2 regions of the Parageobacillus sp. VR-IP genome follow, and region 2 is predicted to be linked to the other one. Evidence: riboswitches for the same ligand, from Rfam matches in the RefSeq annotation. Region 2 holds a riboswitch; the other holds the start of a gene.
What was found. A riboswitch is a leader RNA that binds a small molecule or an ion and turns the genes downstream of it on or off. The one in region 2 is predicted to bind lysine.

Region 1 (8,313 bases), on a different contig from region 2:
GCTCGCGCTTTCTTGGCACGATTCGCGGGATGAAATGGCATCGCCGTCTGGGCAATTACTTCTTTACGTTTCTGCAATCGCTTCTTCTGCGAACATGGATTTACGACGGGCAATCGGGGATGCGGGCTTTTTCGCGGCAAGCGATGGAACATGCGGAGATCATCCATGATTATAACTACGCCCAAGTACTTACTTTAAATTTAGTTCGCAAAGGGTTTCGCATCAAAGAAGTACCGATTCGCTATCAAGTGCGGACAACGGGACAGTCATTTATTAAATTTCGCGCGTATGTCACGGCTGTTCTTCCAGCAATTTGGAGGGAGATGCGGCGGCCGGTGAAAAAAGTAGCGATTGATGAAGACGCCCATCGCCTCCCAAGCATAGCGGACAAACAATGTTCGTAGCCCTTTCTTTTTCGCGAACAGGAAAGGGAATTTTTTTCATTAATATATTGACATAGAAGATGATAATCATTATCATTGGTGATGTAGGAGGAGATCGATAATGAGGCGATTTTTTTTATTTTTTTCTCTAGCGATGATATTCATTCTCAATAGTATTCCGATTTCTGCTTTTGCGTACTCCTATGGCGACCCAAATGAAGAAAAAGTGGCGGAAGTTTATAAACAAATGGCTGAAAAGTTAAACGAGCAGCCGCCAAACTTTACGGAGGCGCGCAAAATTTTCGAAACGGTAAAAGAAGAAATCGATATGCATATGGGAACGGAGCCTTCGCAAGCAGTGTTATCGGCGCTCGACAAAAAGGATAAAGAAGCAGTTTTGGAAACTATGGAAAAAATTCTTGTTTTAAATATCGCACGCCGGTTGGAAAATATCGAGAAAAATTTTGAGCAGTATGATACGAGCAAACGGCTATTAGCAAAGGCATTTGCTACATACGAAACGCTTTCCCCGATGGTGCAAGGCAAAGATGCAGCCCTTGATAAACGGTTAAGAGATGAATTCAATAAAGCGCTGCAGTCATTAGGAAACCCAGGATTGTTTGGTGTCGGCGAGAAGAAAGCGGATATTGAGCAATTTAAGAAAAGCAAGGAAACGATTTTAACGTCGTTGCAAAAGCAATTTGGATTGAAAAGTTTGAAAGTGGGACATTTTTCGGAAAGTGCAACGGAAAAGCCACAAGAAGTGCAGAAAAAAGAATGGACGGACTTATCCAAATTAAAAAACTGGATTCCGATTGCGATTCTTATTGTTGTGATTGCCGGGGTTGCCGTGTATTCATGGCGTCGCAAGCGGACATGACGGATAGAAACAAAGGGGGACACATGCGATGGAAGTTCAAGCGCTGTTAATTACGTTCCGTGAAGCACTCGAGGCGTTGCTGATTGTCGGAATTATTACGTCTTATTTAAAGCGAGTCGGCCATCAAGAATATACAAAGTACGTTTGGCTTGGGGCAGGATTGGCGATTTTAGCGAGCGTTGGGGTCGCAATTCTTTTCCAAGTCGTGTTTACTGGATTTGCCGCGATGGGAAGCGAAACGTACTTAAAGATCGGCATTATGTTTGTTTCGGCGATTTTGCTGACACAAATGGTCTTTTGGATGGCCGAGCATAGCCGCGATATGAAAAAAAGCGTTGAAGGAAAGATGGACCAATTTATTACGGCAGGCAATGTTATTGGAATGGTCATCCATTCGTTTTTAGTCGTTCTCCGCGAAGGTGTCGAAACGGTCTTTTTCTTTGCCGCGATTACCCATGGCAACATTGGTGCGGCGATGCAAGGATGGGGAGCGACGACAGGAATTGCGGTTGCGGCGGTTGTCAGCTACCTTTTCTTCAAAGGAACGATGCGCATCCCGCTAAAGACGTTCTTTAAAGTAACCGGAGCGTTCATCGTTTTGATTGCTGCGGGCCTGCTTGTCCAAGGCATTTCCATGCTTCAGGATTTAAATATCATCGGCAGCGTAATGCCTCACGTTTATGATTTAACATGGCTGCTTCCGGAACATCCGATTGATTATGAACATTATCTCCGCGATCACGGCGTCGCGCCTGTCTTTTCAGGAGAGGTCGGCGTGTTTTTAAAAGCGCTCTTCGGCTATTCGTCCATGCCGTCGCTGGAAGAAGTAATCGCTTATATTGGATATTTTGTCGTGATTTATTTATTAGTTGCGAACCGTAATACAAAGAAAAATGCAGAGAAAAATGCGGAGCAAACAAAAACAGTCGTTCAAGCGCTTGAACCAAAAAAGAAAAAGGTGATGTAAAAAGTGCAAGACATGATGTCTTGTGCTTTTTCTCATTTTATAAATGGTTAAAGGTAGGAAAGGCGATGAAACATTTTCTAGGAAATAATCGATTTTTGTCATATGTTAGTTTCGTTATATTAGCAAGTTTGTTCTTGCTAGAAATATATTATGCGAGCCCTTATGCGGCGACATGGGATCAGGTCGATTTTGCCTTGGCGTTAGACCGTTATGATTTATTGGCGATGCAGCCGCATTTTCCGGGATACCCGTATTTTATTCTTGGCGGCATGTTCGTTCATGCATTCGTTGACAATCCGGCGAAAGCGCTATCTATCTTTAATGTCGTTGCCATGTTTTCCGCAACCGTTCCAATCGTTCTGCTTGTAAAAAAATATCTCTCGACCGCGGCCGCGTTGTTCATTAGTGCTCTCATTCAGTCGGCCAGCTATGTTATGGTTATTGCTGCACAACCGATGTCGGACGGTGCGGCATTAGCAGCGCTATGGTGGTACTGGTGGTCCGTTGAGTGGGCAAGAGAGCGCGATAAATGGCAGCGGCAGCTTCTTCCGCTTGCTTTTTTTAGCCTATTAATGGGAATCCGCTTGTCGTATGCTCCATTTGCGGTGGCAATCTTGTTTTTATGGTACGAAGATTGGAAAAAACATCGCAGTGTCCGCCGAATCGTTTGCTTTTTGACAGCAGCTGCCTTTTTCCAATTTATTTGGATCACAGCGGTTGCGGCGACAGAAGGAAGTTTCCAATCCTTTTTCAAACTGGCTCTTTCATTTACAAGCGGCCATTTTGAGGAATGGGGAGGAACAGCGGCAAATGACGGGCAGCCGTTATGGGAACGAGTGATTCATTTTTTCTTTTATAATATTTTATGGACAGGGATAGCAAGCCAAAACGTTATCCTGCTTTTTTTGTATATGGTTGTATGGACAGCGATATGGCGGTCAAGGAAGTTCTTGTTTCCGCGCTGGCTTCTCGTTTCTGGATTTGTTTATTTTCTTTGGGCGTTATTTGCGCAAAATATTGAGAAACCGCGTCACATTCTCCCGCTTGTTCATCTTGTTTTGTTGTACGGATGGACCTGCTATGTCCGCCATCATCTGTCTATGTATCGATGGAGCATAGCGCTGGCTGTGTTAGCCGTGCAATTCGTAACGGGGACATGGCATCTGCGCGAACAAGCATTGCAGTTGCCAGCAACCTATCAGTTGGCGTATGATTTACGCGACAGCAGAGAAAATTTCGTCCTATATACATGGGAGGAAACGCGAGTATTGCAGTATCTTGATGTCGATTTTCCACACAAAGACGTATTGCACTTTTCATTTTTTTTACAAGACAAGGAGAACTATAGACATGTTAAAATTTATATGACCGATCATGTGGTCAAGGGCTTTCAAGCACAGGGGATTTCCCTTTCCCGCCATGTGCGGAAAGTGAAAATATATCGTTCCAGCACATTGGCAGATCCGGTGTACGGAAACATTACGTTGTATGAATGGATGAATTAATTTGATGGAGTGATTATGATGCATGATCACTTAAAAGAAAAATTAGCCATACTCCCGGAGCAGCCGGGATGTTATTTGATGAAAGATAAAAACGGTACGGTCATATACGTCGGTAAAGCAAAAGTGCTGAAAAACCGCGTGCGCTCGTATTTTACCGGCACGCATGATGGAAAAACGCAGCGGCTTGTCAATGAGATTGCCGATTTTGAATATATCGTCACTTCGTCCAACGCAGAGGCGCTTATTTTAGAGATGAATTTAATTAAAAAGTATGATCCGAAATATAACGTCATGCTGAAAGATGACAAAAGCTATCCGTTTATTAAAATTACGGCGGAAAAACATCCGCGCTTGCTCATTACGAGAAAAGTGAAAAAAGACGGCGGCAAATACTTCGGACCATATCCGAACGTGCAGGCGGCCAATGAGACGAAAAAGCTGTTAGACCGCCTCTATCCGCTGCGCAAATGCTCGACCATGCCGAACCGTGTTTGTTTATATTACCATATGGGGCAATGTCTTGCCCCATGTGTATATCCGGTGTCTGAACAACAAAATAAAGAGATGGTTGAGCAAATCGTTCGTTTCCTCAACGGCGGATATCAGGAAGTGAAAAAAGAATTGGCAGAGAAGATGATGAAAGCAGCGGAAGCGCTCGAATTTGAGCGGGCGAAAGAATACCGCGACCAAATTGCCCATATTGAAGCGACAATGGAAAAGCAGAAGATGACCTTGAATGACTTTATCGACCGCGATGTGTTCGGCTATGCGTATGACAAAGGCTGGATGTGCGTGCAAGTCTTTTTCATTCGCCAAGGGAAGCTGATCGAGCGCGATGTATCGATTTTCCCAATGTATCAAGATCCGGACGAAGAGCTGCTGACTTTTTTAGGACAGTTTTATACAAAGGCCAATCATTTAAAGCCAAAAGAGGTGATTTTGCCTGCCGAAGTCGATGGAGAGCTTGCCGGTCAGCTGCTAGAAGTCACGATTGTGCAGCCAAAAAAGGGAAAGAAAAAAGAATTGGTCGAGCTGGCCAGCAAAAATGCGGCAATTGCCTTGAAGGAAAAGTTTTATCTAATCGAGCGGGACGAAGAGCGGACAATCAAGGCGGTGGAAAACCTAGGAAAAATATTAGAAATACCTGTTCCCCACCGTATTGAAGCGTTTGACAATTCCAATATTTATGGAGCCGACCCGGTATCGGCGATGGTCGTATTCATTGATGGAAAGCCGGAGAAAAAAGAATACCGCAAATATAAAGTGAAAACGGTCGAAGGACCCGATGACTATGAATCGATGCGTGAAGTGGTGCGGAGGCGCTATACGCGCGTGCTAAAAGAAAAGCTTCCGCTTCCCGATTTGATTATTATTGACGGTGGGAAAGGACATTTGGCAGCGGTACGCGATGTGCTGGAAAATGAATTAGGTCTGGATATTCCGCTTGCCGGCCTCGCCAAGGATGAGAAGCATCGCACATCGGAGTTAATCATGGGGGATCCGCCGAAAATCGTGCCGCTTGAGAGAAACAGCCAAGAGTTTTATTTGCTGCAGCGCATTCAAGACGAGGTGCACCGGTTTGCGGTTACATTCCATCGGCAGACGCGGGAAAAAACGATGTTTCGCTCCGTGTTAGACGATATTCCTGGCGTTGGCGAAAAAAGAAAAAAAGCGCTATTCAAGCATTTCGGTTCATTGAAAAACATGAAAGAAGCAACGATCGAAGAGCTGCAGCAAGCGAACATTCCGCGCACGGTGGCTGAAAAAATTTATAAGAAATTACGAGAGTAGTATTGTCAATAGCATAAAAATTTGATATTATTGCTCTAAATTGCATATTCATGCACTTCCGATCGCTGAAGTGAAGATAGAGGTGCGAACTTCAAGAGTACACATTCGGAGGAAAATGAGTTCCGATGATGAGTGTGGAAAGGGGAGCGTCGCCGAAGTGGGAAAAGTCTCATTGCTTTTTCCGCTGGTCCTGCGTTTAAGAAATGTAGGACTGTCAAGATGTTATTCATCTTGGAGAGCTATCTCACTGTGCGAGGCGAATTCGCTTGTTTCCGTTTTCGTGATGCACAGCAATGAGATTTCTCTCATTGCTTTTTTTATTTTATAAACAGGCAAAAGGGTGAGGTGAAATGGGAATTATTGTACAAAAATTTGGCGGAACATCCGTCGGTTCGATCGAAAGAATTCGACACGTGGCCACTCGGGTGATAGAGGAGGTAGACAAGGGGAATCAAGTTGTCGTTGTTGTTTCCGCAATGGGCAAGACAACGGATGAACTTGTTGATTTGGCAAAACAAATTTCCTTACAGCCAAGCAAGCGGGAAATGGATATGCTCCTTTCGACAGGGGAACAAGTAAGCATAGCCCTGCTCGCCATGGCATTGCAGGAAAAGGGATATAAAGCCATTTCCTTAACGGGATGGCAGGCGGGGATCACAACGGAAGAAATGCACGGCAATGCCCGCATTATGAACATGGATACAACGAGAATCCGCCGTTATCTTGATGAAGGGGCAATTGTGATCGTTGCCGGGTTTCAAGGCGTGACGGAAACAGGGGAGATCACCACGCTCGGCCGCGGCGGTTCCGATACGACAGCGGTGGCGCTGGCGGCAACGTTAAAAGCAGATAAGTGCGATATTTATACGGATGTAACCGGCGTGTTTACGACCGACCCGCGCTATGTAAAGACAGCAAGAAAAATAAAAGAGATTTCCTATGATGAAATGCTTGAGCTAGCCAATTTAGGAGCGGGGGTGCTGCACCCGCGCGCAGTGGAATTTGCGAAAAACTATGAAGTGCTGCTTGAGGTGCGCTCAAGCATGGAAAAAGAAAACGGCACAATCGTGAGGGGGGAAGTTTCGATGGAACAGCATTTAATCGTACGCGGCATCGCTTTTGAAGATCAAGTAACGAGAGTGACAGTGTCTGGAATCAAAAACAGTTTATATGCATTGCCGACTATTTTTACGGCGCTCGCACAGCGCGGCATTAATGTGGACATTATTATTCAAAGCGCGGGGAATGCGGACACTACGTCTGTTTCTTTTTCGATCCGTACGGAGGATTTGCCGGAAACGCTTCAAGTATTGCAATCGCTTGAAGAGGCAAACGTGCAATATGAGAGCGGCTTGGCGAAAGTGTCGATCGTTGGCTCTGGCATGATTTCAAACCCGGGGGTGGCGGCGCGCATGTTTGAAGTGCTGGCAGGCGAGAACATTGAAATCAAAATGGTCAGCACGTCAGAAATTAAAATTTCTACTGTCATTGATGAGAAAAGCATGGTTCGAGCAGTCGAAGCGCTCCATGAAGCGTTTGGACTTGCCGAAGAAGCGGCGGCAGTGCGCGCATAAAACGAAAGAAGCCTGCACCGGACAGGCTTCTTTCTATTATTCTATCTTCTGTTTGCGGTCCCATTTAATGATAATGAGTGCTTTATTTTCCCGCCTTTTTTGTTGTTCAAATGCTTCGGTGACGAGGCGCTTTTGTTGTTCGATTTGCTGGGCGAGAAATCCCGCTTCGAGCTGGAAGGTGCAATGCTCATGAAGGGTAAACCGCGCAACAATAATGTCGCCGGACAGTTCCACGTGAAGTTCGTCTTTGTGCTCTTCAACAATGGACAGTGTCCCCCAGCCAGCTTTTTCAAAAAAAGTAATGATATCGGATACTGTTTCGAGCGGGTAGCGGCGCGCTAAACTTTTTCCAGCCCAGTACAAAATGTTGGCCGTTTCTTTTCCCAGCAATTCCGGAAGGACAATTTGCCGGAGAAGTTCCGCGCCGAATGCGGAAATAGAGATGTCTCCTAATGACTTGTATTGTTCTTCTAGTGTTGGCAGTTTCACATGATTCCCCTCTTTCTATCCATTCATCATTATAGCGAAATAGTGGGGGACGTGCATTATCTTTCTTTCTATTTTTCTCTATCGTTTTCGTATACAAATGTTTGAACATTTTATGACTTTGTTTTCTTGACGCTTGTACAATGTGGGGGTACAATGAATGTGACACAATGATTATTGGAAATGGAAGCCGTTACATTTCACTCATTGTGGATGGGGAGCACATGATTTTTTCACTGTTTATTTATTAAAGGGGGTTTACATATGGCAGGAAATCGCGAATTTTATTACCGTCGGCTCCATTCACTGTTAGGAGTCATTCCAGTAGGGATCTTTTTAGTACAACATTTAGTCGTAAACCATTTTGCGACAAGAGGCCCTGAGGCGTTTAACCGGGCGGCTTCTTTTATGGAGAATCTACCGTTTCGTTATTTTTTAGAAATATTCGTCATTTTTCTTCCACTGCTGTTCCATGCCATTTATGGTCTTTATATCGCTTTTACGGCGAAATTTAATGTCGGGAATTACGGATATTTCCGTAACTGGATGTTTATGCTGCAGCGGATTACGGGAGTTATCACGTTAATTTTTGTGACATGGCATGTGTATGAAACTCGTGTTCAAGCCGCGTTTGGAGCGGAAGTAAACTATGAAATGATGGCCAATATCGTGGACAATCCGATTATGCTTGGTTTTTATATTGTCGGAATTTTGTCAACGGTGTTTC
Region 2 (8,313 bases):
TGACTAAAACGATTCGACTAAAAAAATCATAAATAATATGCCGATGATAAACGAATAGGTGGATGTTCGCTCATGTCCGTCCCCGTGGCTTTCCGGAATCAATTCTTTATAAATAATAAACAGCATCGCCCCCGCGGCAAAGGCAAGTCCATACGGAACCAGCCCGTGAAAGATGGAGGTTAAATAAAAGCCGAGCAAAGAAGTGACAATTTCCACTGCACCGGTTAACGTGGCGATAATAAACGCTTTCCATTTTCCGATTTGCTGGTTAATCAAAAAAAGAGCGACTAAAAATCCTTCCGGCGCGTTTTGCAAGCCAATCGCCAGCGCAATTAAATTACCAGTCTCCGCTGCATTGGAGGCGTAGCTGACCCCGACCGACAATCCTTCGGGAAGGTTATGTAGCGTAATCGCCGCGATAATCAGCAACGCCTTTTCATCAAACTGGATTTCTTTTTGCGTATGCTCTAAATCGATATGCGGCACGGTCATTTCTAAAACTGTTAAAATAAGAACGCCAAGAAAAAGTCCAACCGTTAAGGCGGCAAAGCCTCCTGCCTGCAATGCTCCGGGGATTAAACTCATCATCGAAGCCGCTGTCATAATGCCTGCCGAAAACGCCAGCAATATATCGCGCCAGCGGTGGGTAATCGATTTCGCCAAAAATAAAATCGGTACTGCTCCCAGCCCAGTCGATAACGCCGACAATATACTGCCGATTAATACTTGTTTCATCGAATCACCCTTTCCGTGCCTCCTGTATTTTTACCATATGCGTTTTCCGCTCGAATGTGATAACCGCCCAAACCATAAACAGAACATATTCATACATTAATATAATAAACAAAAGTCACCAAGTTACGAGTATGATACCGCCCATGTTGCTTTAAAAAACATTTGCGCCGTATCAAATAGTTAAAGTATAATGCAAGTAAGAAAACGGTGTTTTGCGGAAAGCAACGGGACATGCCTTTATAAATATTTAGCGACAAAAGGATTTGATTGCAAATGGCGAGGGAGAAGGACATTAAACAATCATTAAAATTGTTTATCGTTTTATCAAGAGCCTATCGGTCTGTTAATGACCAAGTGAATAAATCGATTCAATCGTTCGGCGTCAATCCAACCGAGTTTGCCGTATTAGAGCTGCTTTACCATAAAGGGGATCAGCCGCTGCAGCAAATCGGGGAGAAAATTTTGCTCGCGAGCGGAAGCATTACCTATGTGGTCGATAAGCTCGAAAGCAAAGGGTTGATTGTACGAAGAGCATGCGAGAGAGACCGTCGCGTCACGTATGCTTCGATCACGGAAAAGGGAAGAGCGTTTATCGAAAAGGTTTTTCCGGAGCATGCGCAGACGATTCACGAAACCGTTTCCGGCTTAACTGCGGAAGAAAAGGAACAGGCGATTTCGTTATTGAAAAAGTTGGGATACGGAGCAAAAAGGGAATAATTTGCGATCGTTTAACATAAGTGGAAGTGGCTGCCATAAGCAGCCACTTATTTTCAAAAATCTGGGTAAAAGTAAAAACACAAGGGAAGCGAGCCTTAATTTTTGATGAAGTCATCGTCCGCGTCAGTGGAAACTTTGCGCTCGATATGCATATTGATACAGATGAAGCGAATGCGGCAGGGCTGAAGACAGGGGATTATGTCGAGTTAATTCCATAAATATTCATCGCCATAAAGAGTCCCAGTTACGGGACTCTTGTTTTATGTCAAATGTTGTTCAAACCACTCGACAATATGATTGAGCCGCTCAAGGCGAAGCGCCGGAGGGCCGCTGCGGGAAAGATCATGGTTTGCTTCCGGGAAGCGGACGAGCTTCGTTTCCCGCTTTAAATGTTTCAGCGCGATAAACAGCTGCTCAGCTTGTTCGATCGGGCAGCGGTAATCTTTTTCGCTATGGAGAATCAATAACGGAGTTTGAATGTTTTTTACGTATTTCAGCGGAGAATGATGCCAAAGCCGTTCCGGATCGTCCCACACATTGCAGCCGACTTCCCATTCTGTGAAGAAATAACCGATGTCGCTCACACCATAGAAGCTGAGCCAGTTTGAAATCGAGCGCTGCGTTACCGCTGCTTTAAAGCGGTCCGTATGTCCGACGATCCAGTTGGTCATAAATCCTCCATAGCTTCCGCCAGTGACGCCCAGGCGCGTTTCATCGATAAAATCAAAATGCTCAAGCACATAATCGACGCCGCTCATAATATCTGCATAGTCCATCCCGCCGTAATCGCCGCGCACCGCGTTGACAAACGTTTGCCCATAGCCATGGCTGCCGCGCGGATTCGTAAACAGCACCGCATATCCTTTGTCCGCAAGCACCTGCATTTCATGGAAAAAAGTAAAACCGTACATTGCGTGCGGACCGCCGTGAATTTCGACGATGAGCGGCACTTCTTGCCCTTGTTCGAGATGAGGGGGCTTCATCAGCCAGCCCTGAATGGTCCAGCCATCACGGGATGGATAGGTGAATGTCTCCGGTTTGGAAAGGATAATCTCTTCTTCCAACTCCTTATTCACATTTGTCAGCTTGTTTCGTTTCCCATCATGAAGAGAAATAGTATGTAAGTCACCAATATGTGTTGGATCGCTAATTGCCGCAATCGCTATATGTTGATGCGGGTGAATCGTTAATCCATACAGATGGAATTCGCCGACTACAGATGGTGTAATGGTTCCGTCCAACGCTACATGATAAAGGTTAACGCGCCCTCGTTCGGAAGCAAGAAAATACACACCGTTTCCTTCTTTATCCCAAATGAGTCCAGGACCTGGCGCATCGGAATGCATGTCACCTACCATCGCATCACCGACATGGACATCCCAATTGGCGGTAAGCGGCCGTTTTTTTCCACCAGCGAGATCGAAAATCCACACTCGATTTAGCGTAGCGCCTAAATATTCGAGTTCATGTCCAATCGCCGCGAGCGTTTTTCCGTCCGGAGACCAGGACAGCGAAGTGAAAAACCCGTTTCCATCTGTGATTTTTGTTGTTTTTCCGCTGTCGATGTCAAGAAGAAATATATCGCGCGCAAACGTAAAATCAGGTTCATCGCTCCGATTGGCGACAAATGCGACTGTTTTGCCGTCAGGAGAGATGGCGAATGAACTGATTTCGTCATCGCCGTCTGTCAGAGCTTGAATCTTGCCTGCTTCTACATCGATGCGGACAAGCAAATCCTGTTTATCATCGCGAAATCCTGCTGTATCGGATTTATATTGCAGCCGCTCTACGACAAGCGGTGTCAGCTCGTGTTTTTCTTTCTCTTTTTTGTTTTGCTCCTCGCGCTCTTCCGGCGTTTCTTCCTTGCCAAGCGAAATGAGTGCTACGAGAAACCGCCCATCCGGCGACCAGCAGTAGTGGCGCACTCCGTTTTTTAATGCGGTTAACTGGCGCGCTTCCCCGCCGTCTGTCGGAAGAATCCAAATTTGTGTTTTGCCGGAGCGGTTGGAAAGAAACGCGATTATTTTTCCATTTGGGGACCAACGCGGAAAAGAGTCTTTTACTTTTCCAAACGTCCATTGTCTCACTTTGCCATCCGCTAATGTCAGGAGAAAAAGGTGGGAGCGATATTCCCGTTCGTCATCAATCGTTTTTTGCACAAAGATGACTTTCTCGCCATCTGGGGAGAATTGTGGGTCTCTCACAAAGCGGATGCGAAACAAATCTTCTGAGGTGATGCCGCGATGTTTTTTCTTTGCGTCCCGTACAGTCATCGAAGACACTTCCTTTTTTAAAAATTTTCTCTATAGTATTTCGATAAACGAACTACTTTTCCTTCTAAAACATGGCAAAATAATGGTATGATAAGGTAACCACCTAACGGACGAATAATCTTTCCGCATTAGGCCGAGAGGATGTGTTTCCGGTCGATTGCTCCATAGAAGAGCGGCTGCAAACATTTGAAGCACAAATTTCATGCCGCGTGACAAGGCTGATAGATTCGGAGGTAATAGTGATTGATGGAGAAGAAAAGAGAAAAATATAAAAAGCGAACGCCCGCGGCTTTCGGACGTTCGCTTTCGTTATGCCGACATTTTTTGTTTTTCTTTTGTTTGCTGCGCCGCTTTTTTCACTTGCGGGTAGAAGATGATGCCGCTTAAAAGCAGGGCAACCCCAAGCATAAACGTTTTGATATCGGCGGTGCCGGCGATGATGACCCAGATGGAATAAATGGTTGCCAGAACGGCAACGATCCCATCGATCATGCGGCCCCGTGCCGCATCTTTGTACGTTTCGCCAGTCAGCGTCAGCTTTAATTGGAAGACAGAGGCGATAAAATACGGGACGAGATACGCTAATGTCGCGATGTAAATGACAAAGTCAAACGCCGCTGACATCGAGTTGGAAACTGTTGAAAAAATAAAGATTTGTGCTAATCCATTCGAAAGAACTAAAGAAAAGCTTGGCACTCTCTTTTTATTTTCCTTTAAAAATGCTGGAATAAACAAACCTTGCTTTGCCGCCTGGTATGGCACTTCAGCACTTAGCAGCACCCAGCCAAGCGTGGAGCCAAGCAAGCTGATTAAACCGAGCCCCGCAAGAATGTAGCCGCCGCTTGGGCCTAAAATCGTAACAATCGCGTCAACAAGCGGTTTTTCCGACTGAATGAGTTCTTTTTGCGGCAATACACCCATGACAAGCACACTAATGCCGATATAAATCGCAAGGGCAATCAACAAGCCAAGGATTGTCGCACGTTTGACGTCGGCTTGTTTGCGCGCACGCGATGCAAAAACAATCGCTGATTCGACGCCGATAAACGCCCATAATGTCGATACCGCCGCGTTATTAATTTGCCCTAACAAACCAATAGAATGGCCAGCTTCATCATAACGCGGAGCAACGAACGAGCCGATGTTGCTTTTTTCAAACGCAAATAAAGCAATGACGATAAATAGGGAAAATCCAAGCACTTTTGCCGCCGTAGCAAGAAAGTTCAGTTTTCCTGCATCTTCAATGCCGCGCAAAATGATGAAATGCATGCCCCAAAGCAGCGCCGTGCAAACGGCAAAGGTGAGCAAGTTTCCTAGTTTTACGTCAAGCGAACCGATGGCAAATAGCGTTTGTTTGCTTGTTAAAATGGGGAAAAACGTCGATAAATAGCTGGTGAATGTCGTAATAATCGCCACGTTGCCGGCGAAGTTGCCGATCCAATATCCCCATGAGGACATAAAGCCAGATAGAATCGAGATGTTCGATCCTTTTGGAAACAATTCTTTTGCATAAATTTGCGGCCCGCCGTTTAATTCCGGCTTGCGGATCGCTAAGTTGCCAAAGACAAGCGCCGTCATTAAGACGCCTGCGCCCGTTAACAGCCATGCGAAAATAACACCGAGCGGGCTTGCCGCTTCCGCAAGCGAGCGCGGCAGCATGAAAATGCCTGAACCAACCATATTGCCAACGACAAGCGCCGTTAATAACCATAGTCCGAGTTTTTGCTGTTGCACAGTTGATAGCTCCTTCCTGATGCTGATTTGCTTTAGTTTGTTTTTTTTCAAAAAAAATACACCCAAAAGTTTTAACGGGTGCATGAGACATCGTATCCAACTTCTTATCGTTTGTTACAACGATGACAGTCCTGTCCTTGTTCGGATACAGGCACGGCTTATGGCGTCAGAGTTCGCCACAAACTTTGGCCATGAGCCCTAACGTGGAAACTCGTCGATTCTATGTGTCTCGTTTCTACTACTCTTGTTCATTGCAACCTCTATCTCATCGATGTGGATGAGAAGAAAAAATATTCAATTGACGTTATTATTATACGTTTTTCGACAAAAACCGTCAACAGCCTTTCTCGATAGAAAAAAAGGATTTTCCGTGCTAAGATGGAATACAAACTAAGATAAGGAAATTGAAAGAAAAGGAAGGGATTTCATTGAAATTTTCCGAGTTTCGCTATGAACGGCCAGATGTGGAGAAGTTAAAAGCATCGTTTCAACAAGCGTTGCAATCGTTTCAGAAGGCAAACAGCGCGGAAAAACAGAATGAGGCGATGCAGGAAATCAATCGGCTTCGCAACCATTTCAGCACGATGGCAAACATTTGTTATATCCGCCATACGATTGATACGAACGATGAATTTTATAAACAAGAACAAGACTTTTTCGATGAAGTCGAGCCAATTGTCAAAGGGCTTGTGAACGATTATTACCGGGTGCTTGTTTCGTCCCCGTTCCGCTCACAGCTCGAGGAAAAATGGGGGAAACAATTGTTTGCGCTCGCCGAGACGGAATTAAAAACATATTCTCCGGACGTGGTGGAAGATCTGCAGCTGGAAAATAAGCTGACGAGCGAATATACGAAATTGGTCGCGTCGGCGAAAATTTTCTTTGAAGGAGAAGAGCGGACGTTAGCGCAGCTGCAGCCGTTTGTCGAATCACCGGACCGCGAGATGCGCAAACGGGCAAGCGAAGCGCGCTTTGCGTTTTTCCAAGAGCATGAAGAAAAGTTTGACGAGATTTACGATCAGCTTGTGAAAGTGCGCACCGCCATTGCGCAAAAGCTCGGATTTAAAAACTTCGTGGAACTTGGCTATGCCCGTTTAGGTAGAACGGATTATAACGCCAAGATGGTTGCGAAATTCCGCAAGCAAGTCGAAAAGCACATCGTTCCGATTGCTGTCAAGCTCCGCGAGCGGCAACGGGAGCGCATTGGCGTCGAGAAATTGAAATATTATGATGAAGCATTTGTTTTTCCAACAGGGAATCCAACGCCAAAAGGGGACGCAAGCTGGATTATTGAAAATGGGAAAAAGATGTATGAAGAACTGTCGCCGGAAACGGGCGAATTTTTCCGATATATGATCGAGCATGAACTAATGGACCTTATCGCGAAAAAAGGAAAAGCAAGCGGGGGCTATTGTACATATATCGAAAATTATAAAGCGCCGTTTATTTTCTCGAACTTTACCGGCACATCCGGAGACATCGATGTGCTTACCCATGAAGCGGGGCACGCGTTTCAAGTTTACGAAAGCCGCCATTACGAAATTCCGGAATATAACTGGCCGACCTTGGAGGCGTGCGAAATTCATTCGATGAGCATGGAGTTTTTCACATGGCCGTGGATGAAGTTATTCTTCCAAGAAGATGCGGAAAAATATAAATTTTATCATTTAAGCGATGCACTGTTATTTTTGCCGTATGGCGTAGCAGTGGATGAATTTCAGCACTTCGTATACGAAAATCCGAACGCGACGCCGGCGGAACGGAAGCAGGCATGGCGGTCAATCGAACGGAAATATATGCCGACAAGAGACTATGATGGCAACGCTTATTTGGAACGCGGCGGATTTTGGCAGCGGCAAAGCCATATTTACACGACGGCGTTTTATTATATTGACTACACATTAGCACAAATTTGCGCCTTCCAATTTTGGAAACGTTCGCGTGAAAACTATGAAGAGGCGTGGAACGATTATTTGACATTATGCCGTCAAGGCGGAAGCAAGCCATTTACCGAATTAGTCCGTGCCGCCAACCTTATTTCGCCGTTTGAAGACGGTTGCGTCCGATCGGTAGTCGGCGAGATTGAGCGGTGGCTGAATAGCGTCGATGACAAACAACTTTAACAACCAAAAGGAAGAAGTCAACGAAGGGCTTCTTCCTCTTTTGTTGAATAAAATAGCATTATCGTACGAATGAGGGGTGAAATGATGAATATTCGGAAAGCAACGATGAAGGATGCAAAAGCCATTGCGACCGTTCATGTGGAAAGCTGGAAGACAACGTATCAAGGCATTGTGCCTGCAGAGTATTTGGCACAATTAAGCGTAAGCGAAAAAGAACAGCTCTGGCAACGCGGATTAAATCAACCAAAACATTCGATTTTTGTCGTTGAAGAAGATGGAAAGGTATGCGGGTTTATTTCCGGGGGAAAAAACCGCGCCACACATGGAAAAGAAGCGAAGTATGAAGGGGAAATATACGCCATCTATTTATTAAAAGAAGTACAGGGAAAAGGATACGGAACAAAGCTCGTCAAAGCGCTGGTTGATGATTTTCAATGTGATGGAGTTCGTTCGATGGTCGTCTGGGTGCTTGCAGATAATCCGTCACGCCTGTTTTATGAGCGGCTAGGGGGCGAGAAAATTGCCGAGGGGATCATTGACATCGGCGGGAAAAAGCTGACGGAATGGTGCTATGGCTTTCAACTATGTATGTATAGATGAAATATAGGAAAAAGAAATTCCGGCTGTCCGCAGTGCAAAGGGGGACAGCTAAAAAAAGTGTAAAATGAGTGATTACTCACTTGAAACGGAAGGTTATTTCCGTATATAATTGATGTGAGTAATCACTCATA

Region 1: it holds a riboswitch for lysine, as region 2 does, so the genes downstream of both, HT574_RS11755 (aspartate kinase) here and HT574_RS01900 (amino acid permease) in region 2, are expected to answer to the same signal.

Annotation. Positions count from the first base shown of each region.
Region 1 is NZ_JABVYQ010000004.1:222,872-231,184, forward strand. Features, by position in the region: gene HT574_RS11730 (glycosyltransferase family 2 protein) at 1-404, shown strand, start outside; gene HT574_RS11735 (hypothetical protein) at 505-1,263, shown strand; gene HT574_RS11740 (FTR1 family iron permease) at 1,292-2,230, shown strand; gene HT574_RS11745 (nucleoporin-interacting protein) at 2,296-3,735, shown strand; gene uvrC (excinuclease ABC subunit UvrC) at 3,754-5,526, shown strand; lysine riboswitch at 5,596-5,776, shown strand; gene HT574_RS11755 (aspartate kinase) at 5,877-7,100, shown strand; gene HT574_RS11760 (YslB family protein) at 7,137-7,589, opposite strand; gene HT574_RS11765 (succinate dehydrogenase cytochrome b558 subunit) at 7,851-8,313, shown strand, end outside.
Region 2 is NZ_JABVYQ010000001.1:346,346-354,658, forward strand. Features, by position in the region: gene HT574_RS01880 (ZIP family metal transporter) at 4-735, opposite strand; gene HT574_RS01885 (MarR family winged helix-turn-helix transcriptional regulator) at 1,009-1,452, shown strand; gene HT574_RS01890 (PduL/EutD family phosphate acyltransferase) at 1,479-1,670, shown strand; gene HT574_RS01895 (S9 family peptidase) at 1,713-3,725, opposite strand; gene HT574_RS01900 (amino acid permease) at 4,035-5,459, opposite strand; lysine riboswitch at 5,549-5,730, opposite strand; gene HT574_RS01905 (M3 family oligoendopeptidase) at 5,888-7,582, shown strand; gene HT574_RS01910 (GNAT family N-acetyltransferase) at 7,667-8,182, shown strand.